DNA from 2 places in the Exiguobacterium oxidotolerans JCM 12280 genome. Region 2 is predicted to be linked to the other one. Evidence: riboswitches for the same ligand, from Rfam matches in the RefSeq annotation. Region 2 holds a riboswitch; the other holds the start of a gene.

Region 1 (6,183 bases), 390 kb from region 2:
TTGATGACATCATTGATGTAGATGCGTGCTTGTTCTGCTGACATCGTACCTGCCGCAGGTTCATGTAACCAAGTAGTTTGGTAATGATAGTCGTGTTTGTTGATCAATGTGATGTTGGCTTGATCGACGCCAAGTTTCTTTTGAAGGTTGACTGCTGTGATCAATCCACCGTAGCCGGCTCCAAGAATAACAATGTTAGGTGTGTTCATGTTCTGATACTCCTTACGAATGGTAGTTTTGTTGTGATTTTCTTCACATTCAATTACAAATAAATGCTCAGAAACTTTGTTCAAATAATGTTCACATGTCTATAAGCCTATTGAAACACTTTTTCTGACGGATTGCAAAAGAAAATTATAGATTTCCTAAAAAAATGTGAGATTTCCCGTACTTGCAACACCCGCCCCTCCTACCTATATAATAGGAGTATCCAACTATAGGAGGGAATCAGATGTACCAACCATATGATGTCACGATTATCGGGGGCGGTCCAGTCGGATTGTTCACCGCGTTTTATTCAGGGATGCGTCAGATGAAGACGAAAGTCATCGAAAGTCTCCCCCAACTCGGTGGGCAACTGGCGACGCTTTATCCTGAGAAATATATATATGATATTGCCGGCTTCCCGAAAGTCAAAGCTCAGGATTTAGTCGATCGTTTGCTTGAACAAGCAAATGAATTCGACCCGACGTATGTCCTCGGCGAAACGGTCGTCGCCTACGAGCGCCTCGAAGACGGAATCATCCGCCTCGTGACGAACAAAGGAGAACACTTCACGAAGACCGTCATCTTGACGGCAGGTAACGGCTCGTTCGCTGCCCGCCCACTTGGCGTTGCTGATGCCGAACGGTTCGAAACGAGTAACTTGCACTATTTCGTCAATGAAATGGATCGCTTCAAAGATCGTCAAGTCGTCTTACTCGGTGGTGGCGATTCCGCTGTCGACTGGTCATTGATGCTTGAGCCGATCGCGAAATCCGTCACGCTCGTTCACCGTCGCGATAAGTTCCGCGCACATGAACATTCAGTCGAACTGCTCCACAACTCATCCGTCAATGTCATGACACCGTACACGCTCGAATCCGTTACCGGTGAAGACAGTATCGAAACTTTGACGTTCAAACATGCGGAAACGGAAGAAGTTATCGTCGTCGGTGCAGATGACGTCGTCTGCAACTTCGGTTTCGTTTCGTCGCTCGGCCCGTTAAAAGAATGGGAAGTCGAGTTCGAACGGAATTCGATTCGTGTCAATTCAAAAATGGAGACGGCGATCCCCGGCATCTTTGCCTGTGGTGATATCGCGACGTACGACGGTCGTGTCAAATTGATTGCGACCGGCTTCGGGGAAGCACCGATTGCTGTCAATCAAGCGAAACTGCTCGTCGACCCGTCCGCCCGTCATCCACAACACTCGACAAGCCTGTTCGAAAAAGTAAAAAATCATTAATAGACATGAAGAAGAAGCATTGCCTCGGTGTAAATCGGAGCAACGCTTCTTTTTTGCGGTTCTTAAAAAAATCTGTGCTCTTCTTTACGAAGCAGCAATCGGTAAAGCAACTCGGTATACATATTCCTCTAGCTCTTTCCCGCCGCGTTCAATCACACATTCGGAAACACGGACACCCCCGAGCCGTTCATAAAAATGGCAGGCTGGATTATCCGCGAGCACGGCAATGATGAGTGACGTCACCCCCTGTTCCTCCAACTGACGGACGACGCGGTTGACTAAAGCGCGACCGATTCCGCGACCTTGATACGAACGTAGCAAATAGATTGCTGATAATTCACCTTCCGTCGATGCTGTTTGACGTTGCTTTCCGTGGGCAAAACCAATCAAATCTTTTGCGTCGGCAGCAACAAAAACAAGTCCGTCGACTAACAAGTCGCGCCATTTAGCGGCACGCTTTTCTGTCGACAACTGATCGAGATAGTCGTCCGGCATGATGCCGCGGTAGGTCTCTTGCCACGCTGAAACATGGACGTTCGCGATTGCTTCAGCGTCGTCTACTGTCGCTTGGCGTATCTGCATAACTATCCTCCCTCACATTAAAAATCATCCTAATCAGAGTAGGATGATTAGAATGATGTTAATACAGCGAAATGTTGAATCGTCGTACACGTGTCCCGTCTTCTTTCAAAAATGGCTCCAGTTCTTCTCCACCGTTCGCCTCAATCACACGACCGGACGCGATGTTGTCTGCACTACACGTAATCAAGACCGACTCTAGTCCACGTTCTTTTGCGACTTCAAGTGCTTGACGCAGACCTTCTGTCGCGTAACCACGCTTCCGAGCGCTCGGCCGAATCCCGTAGCCAATATGACCGCCGATTTGTCGCAACTGATCGTTCAAGTCATGACGGAAGTTCACGGCACCGACGATTCGTTCCCCATCGTAAAACCAATACGTCGAATGTGTCACCCAGTTTTCCGGGGCCGTCAAAACCTCTTGTTCCTGCTCATCTAAGAACTCAGCGAGCGGTAAAAACGTTTTGCTGACGACACTTGGAACAATCGGTTCCCCGGATTGTTCCCATTCTGCCAAAAAGTCTAAATACTCCGCTTCGAGATGGACGGACGGTTTTACTAACGTAATCATTTGTGATTTCGTACCTCCTCTTCAATGAGTCGATCGAGCCAATCGTCGACGTGTTGGAATAAATAGCCGGCTTTTTTCGCTGCTGACGTATCCATATAAAAATCACGTTCCGGCGCCAGTGGTGATTCATCGTCGCCCGTCGTCGCGAACGTTGATTCCGTTCCCGCAACACGGTCAATCTTATCCATCACATCTTGAATCGATAACACGCCGTCACTCGCCGCATTCAGTGGTCCTGTCATCGTCGAACGACCACACCATTCGAGGAACGAGGCCGCTTCATAGCTTGAGATATATCCCATCTTCGCATAGAGGTTTTCAGCAACCACCGGCGTCCCTGCGAGCGCACGTTTCACATGGAAGACAAGGCGTTCCGTGTAATCATCCGGTCCTAAGACGACCGGGAAACGAACGGCGATGACAGGAAATGTCGCCCGTTGAAAGAAATAACTTTCCGCTTGGCGCTTTCCTTCCCCGTAATCATGTTCCTGTTCCAACTCATATTTCCCGGGAAACGGGTTGTACTCTCGCTCTGAAAGATTTGCCCCGCCCCCATCGTAGACGGACATCGTCGACGTTAAGATATAGCGCCCGACCTTACCTTCGAACGCATCGACGGCAAGTTTTGCCTGGTACGGATTAAAACAAATATTGTCATAGATGATATCCCAGTTTTGACCCCCCAAGTCTTTCATCGTACTGCTTGACGTCCGGTCCCCTTTAAAGAATGTCAAGCCCTTCGCGACAGGTGGCGTATGTTCCCCCCGTGTGACGAGCGTCACATCATCGCCGGCGTCAGCGAGTCGTAATGCCAGGCGTCTTCCAAAATAACGTGTCCCACCAAAAATCAACACTTTTCGCATCGATAGTCCTCCTTCATCATGACGTACTCATTCCGTTGCCTTACTGTCTTCTCTACCCGATTCTTAAAATCCTGTATCGCACGAAAAAACAAAAAAACGCGGACTCTGAGGTCCACGTTGTGAGTTAGCAACCACCGGGTGTCCCGGCGTTCGTCGCTGTTCTAAATGATGTCCCGCAGCCGCATGTCGCGATTGCATTCGGATTCGTGATTGTGAATCCGCCACCGAGCATCGATTGTTTATAGTCAATTTCTAATCCTTTGACGACCGGATAGTCTTTTTCATTGACGATGACATTGACACCATGTTGCTCAAATGTCAGGTCCGTCTCCTTTTGGCTATCGAAACCCATTCCGTAGGAGAGACCACTGCATCCGCCACCTTGAACGAGCATGCGGAGATTTCTTTCATCGTCCGGCGCTTGTTGCATCATCTCTTTGACTTGAAGAGCAGCTGCTTCTGTTAATTGGATCATGTAATCACCTTCCCTTTTTCTATAGTATACGCAACTTTACGTAGATTCGAAACCTAGTTGCTTGAAACTATCTTGAATTCGTTGTATAAATGAATTGTATCAAAAAAATTAAATCGTTCCATCTTCAGGGCAGGGTGAAATTCCCGACCGGCGGTAAACAGACTTTTGTCTGAAGCCCGCGAGCGAATAGGGCGCTATTTGCTGATTCTGTGTGACTCAGGAGCCGACAGTATAGTCTGGATGGGAGAAGATGGCGGCATGTATATAGACTTATTCCGATTTTGCACATTTCGGATAGGCTTATTTCATTGCGGACTTCTCCCCTGTTGAATCTTATTCAACGGGGGTTTATTTTGGACGCAAGCATGCCAATACTTCATCGAGAGGAACGAAAAAAAGGAGATTTTACTCGTATGAAACGCACTCAAAAAATGGTTACACTCTCAATGTTAGGTTCAATTTCGTTTGTTCTTATGTTACTCAATTTCCCACTACCCTTTTTACCGAACTATTTAAAAATCGACTTCAGTGACGTTCCGGCGTTGATCGCTGCTATCATGTTCTCACCGGTAGCGGGTGTAATCGTCGAAGCATTGAAGAACGTGCTCTATTATATCTTCCGTGGAAGCGGTGTCCCGGTCGGCGAACTCGCAAACTTCGCAGCTGGTGTTGCTTTCATTCTTCCTGTCAGCTGGTTCTACCATAAAAAGAAATCAACACAAGGTCTTGCGACTGGTTTAGTCGCAGGAACGATTACAATGGCACTTGGACTCGCGATTCTCAACTATGTGTTGATTCTTCCCGCATATGCTTGGTTCTTCGGGATGGACTACATGCTTGATCCGGCGGTCAAATGGACAACGATCATCGCGGGTATCTTACCGTTCAACATCGTTAAGGCACTCTTCATTTCAGCACTCTTCATCCCGCTGTTCTTGAAACTAAAACCTTGGATCAACCGTCGCCAACAAACTGCATAAGTCCTAGGCCGCGCCCGCCGACCGACAAAAAACCCCCACTTCGTTTGAGGTGGGGGTTTTTTTTAGAGTTCATTTTCTTCAATTTTAGCGTAGATGTTTTCTAACAGTTCTTCCGGTGTCTCTCCGATGACGGTTTCGCCGTCAACGAGACAAAAATGATCAAGCGAACAGATGCCACAATAGCCTAGACAACCATACTCGACGACATCGACATTCGGGTCGCGTTCGAGTTGTGACATGACGACTTGTGTACCTGCCGCTAAGTTACTGATACAAAATTCAATAATGGGATTCACTTTTTTTCCTCCTTTAAGCAGGAATTTACCTTCCTCTTGTCGTATTATACAAGGTCAGACTGATTTAGGGGAACTAAGGGGGATTTTAAGTTATGAAGCAACTAGTCGTTTTAGGTGGCGGATATGGCGGAATGCGAATTTGTGAACGCTTCAAGGATGAAGAGGTCGCAGTGACGCTTGTGGATCGATTACCGTATCACGCACTAAAGACCGAGTATTACGCTCTTGCAGCAGGTACATTATCCGATCGTGATGTCCGGATTGAATTTCCGGAGGGGAAACATCTCACATATAAATATGGACATGTCGTCAACATTTCGCCGGAGACGAATTCCGTATTCTTACAAGACGGAACAGAACTTTTTTATGACGATCTCATCATCGCATTAGGTTGCGAAGATAAATACCATAACATACCGGGTGCTCAAGAGTTTACTTATAGCATTCAAACACTCGAAGAGTCACGCAAAACGCATCAAGCGATTTGTGGACTGTCACCCGGCGCGACGGTCTCAATCGTCGGTGCCGGTCTCTCGGGTGTTGAACTGGCAAGTGAACTCCACGAAAGCCGGAAGGACTTGAAGATTCGTTTATTCGATCGTGGTCCTTCTGTCTTATCGTTCTTATCTGATAAAGTATCCTCTTACGTCCAGGAATGGTTCGAGGAGCATGACGTCGATGTCATCAACAATTCGAACGTCACCCTCGTCACAGCAGATGACGTCCGCAACGGTGAGGACGTCTATCCGACGAACTTAACGATTTGGACAGCCGGAACGCAACCCGTCAAAGTCGTCCGCGATCTTGGCTTTGAAGCAGATAGTGGTGGACGGATTAAACTGGCGCCGCATCATCACGTGCCGGAATACGATAACTTGTTCGTCATCGGCGATTGCGCGAGCCTCCCGTATGCACCAAGCGGACAGCTCGCAGAGCATCAAGCCGACCAAGTCGTTGATGTCCTTGAAGCAA
Region 2 (6,183 bases):
CGGGCTTATAACCTGACCGTTCCGCAGAGTGGGCGGACGCTATCGGGTGGGATTGACCCGGCTGCCTTCCATAAACCAAAACGTTTCTTCGGAGCAGCGCGGAACATCGAGCATGGCGGCAGTTTGACGATTCTCGCGACAGCACTCGTCGAGACCGGTTCGCGGATGGATGATGTCATCTATGAAGAATTTAAAGGGACCGGCAACATGGAGCTTCATCTTGACCGGAAACTATCAGAGCGTCGCATCTTCCCGGCGATCGATATCCGGAAATCCGGCACACGGAAAGAAGAGTTGCTCCTACCGAAAGATCAACTCGATGCGTTGTGGACGATTCGTCGGACGATGAATGAATCAAACGAGTTCGTCGACAGTTTCTTGCGCAAGATTAAGGATACGAAAAATAATGAAGAATTCTTCGTTGAACTGTTGAAGGAAAAGAAGAAGCCGATTCGCCGGGCAGCAGCTAAACCACGGACAATCAAAACAGATACACCGACTTGAAAATAGGTATTGCGAGACGATGAAAAATCGTTTAGTATAGGAAGGTAACTTACTCTGGCTCAGCAAATGAACCAGGGCGGAAGGAGAGAAATCAACCATGAAACAAGGAATTCACCCAAACTACAACAAAGTTGTATTTATGGATTCAACTACTGAGTACAAATTCTTAACTGGTTCTACTCGTTCTTCGAACGAAACAATCACTTGGGAAGATGGAAACGAGTACCCACTCATCCGCGTGGATGTGTCTTCGGACTCGCACCCATTCTACACTGGTCGTCAAAAGTTCAACGCTGCAGACGGTCGTGTCGATCGCTTCAACAAAAAATACGGCCGCAAGTAATTGCGACCTATCCATTAAAAAACAGCCTGTCTCCATCACTGGAGCAGGCTGTTTTTGTATAGACTGAACTGGGCGCGATACGAAAGATAGGTTTTTAAGATAAAAGATGAGCCGATGGCGCCGGCAATGCCGATGACATAGGGCAGTAAATCGGGATTTTTAGCGAACTGCTCAAAGACACGACTGAATGAGAAGTGGCGACCGAGGAAATAACCAGCCCCGAGAAAAACACTAATCCAAATCAGTGCGCCGGTATACGCGTAGGATGCAAAGATCCGGAAAGGCATTTTCGAGACGCCTGCGAAAAAAGCAGACAGCTGCCGAAGACCAGGTATGTAGTATCCGATAATCAGGACCGATTTGCCATAACGAAGAAAGCCGGCTTCTGCCGTTAGGATATGTTTTTCTGAAATGCGCATCTTCGGACCAATCCGGTGGAGCAGCGGCATTCCGAGTTTGAGACCAAGGAGATAACTGATCGTCATCCCGATACAGCTGCCGGCATAAGCGGCGATAATCGTTCCGATTAAGGGTAAATTGCCTTGATGCATCCAAAAACCGGACATGACAAGTAACGTTTCATCGGGAACGGGAAGCCCGACGATTCCACCTGCGAGTAAAAGCGCAAGTCCAAATGAACCATATTGGTGAAGTACTTCATGTAATATGTGATGGATCGGGGACACCTTCCTTCATAAATTCTTCTTCTATAGTGTACAGGAAATGAGGACTAGTTAAAACGACAAGGTGGGGAATCATGGGAATGAACGGATGGATTTTTGATTTCGAGAAGTCAACTCTTTTTCTCATTATCGATTCGGGCTATACTCGTTAAAGTGACTAATTTTAGAGGACGGTGTTTTTGCAATGATGCATGTAATAAATCAGTACGGATGGATTGAAGTGATTTGCGGAAGTATGTTCTCTGGTAAGTCGGAAGAATTGATTCGACGTGTTCGACGGGCACAGTACGGGAAGTTGCCGGTCCAAGTGTTTAAACCGGCGATCGACGACCGTTACCATGAAGAACATGTCGTCTCTCACGTCGGCAACTCTGTCATCGCGGTACCGATGGCGACGAGCCGTGACGTGTACGCGGCAGTCGCACAAGAGACACAAGTGGTCGCGATTGACGAAGTGCAGTTCTTTGATGATGAAATCGTCGATGTCATCGAGGCCCTCGCGCAAGACGGAAAACGTGTCATCTGTGCCGGACTCGATCAAGACTTCCGGGCGGAACCATTCGGTAAGATGCCAGAACTTCTCGCACGGGCAGAGTTCGTCACGAAACTGCAGGCGATCTGCCTGTCGTGCGGTGACCCTGCATCACGGACGCAACGTTTAATCGACGGTCGACCTGCCAACTACAATGATCCAATCATTTTAGTCGGTGCGTCAGAGTCGTATGAGCCGCGTTGCCGCCACTGCCATGAAGTGCCGGGGAAATCGCAAGCCCTGCAACAATGGAAGAAACAGCAACAGAACTGATGAAGCAAACGAAGGACTGACTCATCAGTCAGGACTACATCAATCAAATGGCCGATACGCCCATCATTCGAGGGGAGTATCGGCCATTTTTGTGCGCATTCATATTGTTTTGGACGGTTTAGACACGTATCGAAACAGTCTTCATTCCTTGCTTTTGCGTAGGGAAGACATCAACCGGTGTGGCTCAAACGACTATATTGGTGCACAAAGCGTGTTGCCTCGTGGACAATCGTTTCTTGATCATGATCGAGGGTCGCGACATGATAGGAGTCAAGCAGGCAATAGCTCCGTTTGTCCGTCGCACCGATGACTTGATAAAGGTAATCCGAGCTTTCAGGCGGGACGACATGGTCTTCGGCAGAATATAAAATAAGCGTTGGAATCTCGATGGTTGGTAAGAGCGGACGTGTCTCGTCAATCAAGGTTAAAAGTTCCGATGCGCAGACGACAGGGACCTGGTCATAGATGATTTCAAACGCTTCACGTTTAATGTCTGGGGTACTTTCTTTCAAGTAGCGTGGACAGTCTTCGAAAGATAATGCTTCATAGGCAGGAATCGATAACGCTGCATTGATCGTAATCAATCCGTCAGCAGGTAATCCTTCCGCGACGAGGGCGAGGGCAAGTGTCGCACCCATCGATTGTCCGGCGATGAAGATGGACGAACAATGATTGGTTAAGACGTCGAACCCTTGACGGAGGCTCTGTTTCCAATCTTCGGCAGTCGACGCTTCGAAATCCTGGATACTCGTCCCGTGCCCGTCGAGGCGCGGAGCATACACAGTGAACCCTTGGGCGGCAAAATATTCTCCGACAGTGCGGACGCTTTGAGGGGTTGCGTTAAAACCGTGAGACAGTAAAATACCGATTGGACCTCGTTCAATCAAAAAATCTTCTGCGCCACACAGAACAGGTGATGATGAATTCATAAAGGGTTCCTCCTTCTATTAAAAAACTCGTAGTGCTTTAGGCGCACTACGAGTTTATCGTAAGTATCATCCAAAGCATCGGCTTTGCTGGTCGGAGCACCTTGCATGTTGCAGGTTGCCGTGGGTTCGTAGAGCCAGATCTCTCGCCCACTCTTGATATATCGTATAGGAATTGTCGGAATAATCATTGTGAAGAGAATAGCATTGATTGAAATACGTTGTCAAGACGTTAAAAAGAAGTCGAAATTGATAAACTGGGTAATTTGGTTTAATTTTGAAAATATGGTTGACTTGAGAACAGAATCCCCGTAGTGTAAGCAGTAGATTCACGACATAAGAACGACTTGAAACATCACACATATGAACTTCATACCGCAGCACTTATCGAGAGAGGTGGAGGGACTGGCCCTACGAAACCTCGGCGACAGACTTCTTACGTCGTACTGTGCCAATTCCATCAGACGTTTGTCTGAAAGATGAGCTGAGCGGATTCTGCCTTAGTGCAGATGAGAGGACCCTTTTCTTTTAAGAGAAGGGTCCTTTTTTGATGTTTTTCTAAAAAAGAGAATGAAATACAATTCATTTTGTATTTTAGAATGACCTATGCTAATCTTGAGCTGTATAACTCAATAACCAGTTCTTCGGGGTAGGGTGAAAATCCCAACCGGCGGTGATGCGATCAATGGATCGACGAGCCCGCGACCTGCAGTGTACGCACTGTGGCTGACTTGGTGAGACTCCAAGGCCGACGGTAAAGTCCGGATGGGAGAAGGACGAAACAATGCGCTTGCCGCCATTTTCTGAAAAAATATGTTCAGAGAAGGGTCTGTTTCTGTATGCAAAAAAACAGAAACACGAGACGCTTATTTCGTCAATCCTTCAATCGCGACGCCCCTTTTACAGGAGGCGTCTTTTTTGTTGAAAGGAGCGAAAAAAATGGAAATATTCATGAGTTATGCGATGCAACTAGCACACATGTTAAACGGTCAAACGAGTCCGGATCCGAGTGTCGGCTGCGTCATCGTCAAACAGGGACGAATCGTTGGATTTGGGGCCCACCGTTATGCGGGAGGACCCCATGCCGAAGTCGAGGCGCTCCTTATGGCAGGTGAAGCAGCACGCGGAGCAGATCTCTACGTGACGCTCGAACCGTGCAATCATCACGGTAAAACACCGCCGTGTACGGAAGCGATTCTAAAAGCCGGGATTGCCGGCGTCTTTGTCGCGACAGAGGACCGGCACGCGCTCGTCGCAGGAAGCGGCATCACACGTCTCCGGGAAGCGGGACTTGACGTCGAAGTCGGTCTATTAAAAGACGAGGCAGTGGCACTGTATGAACCATTTTGGACGGCGATCGAACGAAAACGTCCGCATGTCACAGTGAAAGTCGCCCAAACGATGAACGGGACGGTCGCGACGGGTGAACAACGCTTTATCACTTCAGAAGTGGCGCGCGCAGACGGACGTCAGTTACGCGGGACGCACGATGCGATTCTCGTCGGAAGCGACACGGTAATTGTCGATGATCCGGCACTGACGTTGCGCAGTTCGACCGGCATCGAACCGGTCCGTGTCATTGTCGATCGGCGCGGGCGCCTGACTGAAACATTCCAAGTCTTAAACGATGGCTTGAATCCGACGTACTGGCTGACGGAACAGCCGCGTACGACAGAGCGCGAGAACGTGACGGTTTTCGTCGGGACGTATGCGACACCGGACCAAATCCTCGAACTTTTATATGAACAAGGTATTCGCAGTCTGTTGATTGAAGGCGGTCCCACGATTCAATCCGCATTTTTAGAAGCGGATCTCGTGGATACGATCGAACTCTATCAGGCACCGTCCCTCTTCAGTGGGACAAAATCTCTGACGACGGCACACGACATCGAAGACCGTTTTAATTTAGTGAATATGAAACAAATCGGACCGGACGTCCATCTCCAGTATGTACGAAAGGAGAGGGTGACATGTTTACCGGATTGATTGAAGAACTCGGCACATTAAAACGAAAAGTCCCCCGGGCGAACGGATTGGCGCTGGAAATTGAAGCGACAGCAGTGCTTGACGGCACGAAGATTGGCGACAGCATTGCCGTTGACGGGATTTGTTTGACGGTGACGGCGATGACGAAGAGCGGATTTACGGCAGATGCCGTCCATGAAACGATCCGGGCGACATCGCTGCAGACGTTACGAGTCGGGACAGCCGTTCAACTCGAACGTGCGATGCCGGCGAATGGACGGTTCGGGGGTCACTTCGTCAGCGGGCATATCGACGGAACGGCTCGTTTTCTCAGCCGGCGACCAGACGGTGAAGCGATGGAATACCGTTTTGAAGCAGGCGATTGGAGCAAGTACTGTATTCCGAAAGGATCGATTGCAATCAATGGGACGAGCCTGACGCTGCAACATGTCGGAAACGATGCGGTGACGATTTCATTGATTCCCCATTCACGCCAAGTCACGACGTTCGATTGCTTGCAGACGGGTGCCCTCGTCAATATCGAATGTGACTTGATGGCGAAACATCTCTATCACTTTACGCAGAAGGATGCGAAGACGGACTGGTCGGCATTTTTAGGAGGCGAAGTATGATGAACGGATTTGATTCGATTGAAGAAGCAGTGGATGACTTAAAACGCGGACGACCGATCATCGTCTGTGACGATGAAAACCGTGAGAACGAAGGGGATCTCGTGTTACTTGCGGAACATGCGACACCCGAGATGATTAACTTCATGATCACTTACGGCAAAGGACTCGTCTGTGTCCCGGTCAGTCCGGATATCGCAACACGACTCGAACTCCGGCCGATGACAGATGTCAACACAGATCCGCACGGGACGGCCTTTACGATCAGCATTGATCATGAAGATGCGAAAACCGGCATCAGTGCAGAGGAACGGGCAATGACGATTCA

What was found. A riboswitch is a leader RNA that binds a small molecule or an ion and turns the genes downstream of it on or off. The one in region 2 is predicted to bind FMN.
Region 1: another riboswitch for FMN. It lies ahead of P403_RS0104340 (ECF transporter S component); the one in region 2 lies ahead of ribD (bifunctional diaminohydroxyphosphoribosylaminopyrimidine deaminase/5-amino-6-(5-phosphoribosylamino)uracil reductase RibD).

What each region holds. Positions count from the first base shown of each region.
Region 1 covers NZ_JNIS01000001.1:844,257-850,439, forward strand. Annotated here, with positions in the region: gene P403_RS0104310 (NAD(P)/FAD-dependent oxidoreductase) at 1-209, opposite strand, end outside; gene P403_RS0104315 (NAD(P)/FAD-dependent oxidoreductase) at 452-1,447, shown strand; gene P403_RS0104320 (GNAT family N-acetyltransferase) at 1,532-2,029, opposite strand; gene P403_RS0104325 (GNAT family N-acetyltransferase) at 2,088-2,597, opposite strand; gene P403_RS0104330 (NAD-dependent epimerase/dehydratase family protein) at 2,594-3,460, opposite strand; gene P403_RS0104335 (HesB/IscA family protein) at 3,585-3,935, opposite strand; FMN riboswitch at 4,052-4,191, shown strand; gene P403_RS0104340 (ECF transporter S component) at 4,349-4,915, shown strand; gene P403_RS0104345 (YuzB family protein) at 4,978-5,211, opposite strand; gene P403_RS0104350 (NAD(P)/FAD-dependent oxidoreductase) at 5,304-6,183, shown strand, end outside.
Region 2 covers NZ_JNIS01000001.1:1,234,541-1,240,723, reverse strand. Annotated here, with positions in the region: gene rho (transcription termination factor Rho) at 1-504, shown strand, start outside; gene P403_RS0106240 (type B 50S ribosomal protein L31) at 602-847, shown strand; gene P403_RS0106235 (DedA family protein) at 883-1,533, opposite strand; gene P403_RS0106230 (thymidine kinase) at 1,718-2,335, shown strand; gene P403_RS0106225 (alpha/beta hydrolase) at 2,506-3,264, opposite strand; SAM riboswitch class I at 3,325-3,427, opposite strand; SAM riboswitch class I at 3,643-3,747, shown strand; FMN riboswitch at 3,898-4,042, shown strand; gene ribD (bifunctional diaminohydroxyphosphoribosylaminopyrimidine deaminase/5-amino-6-(5-phosphoribosylamino)uracil reductase RibD) at 4,201-5,247, shown strand; gene ribE (riboflavin synthase) at 5,232-5,858, shown strand; gene P403_RS0106210 (bifunctional 3,4-dihydroxy-2-butanone-4-phosphate synthase/GTP cyclohydrolase II) at 5,858-6,183, shown strand, end outside.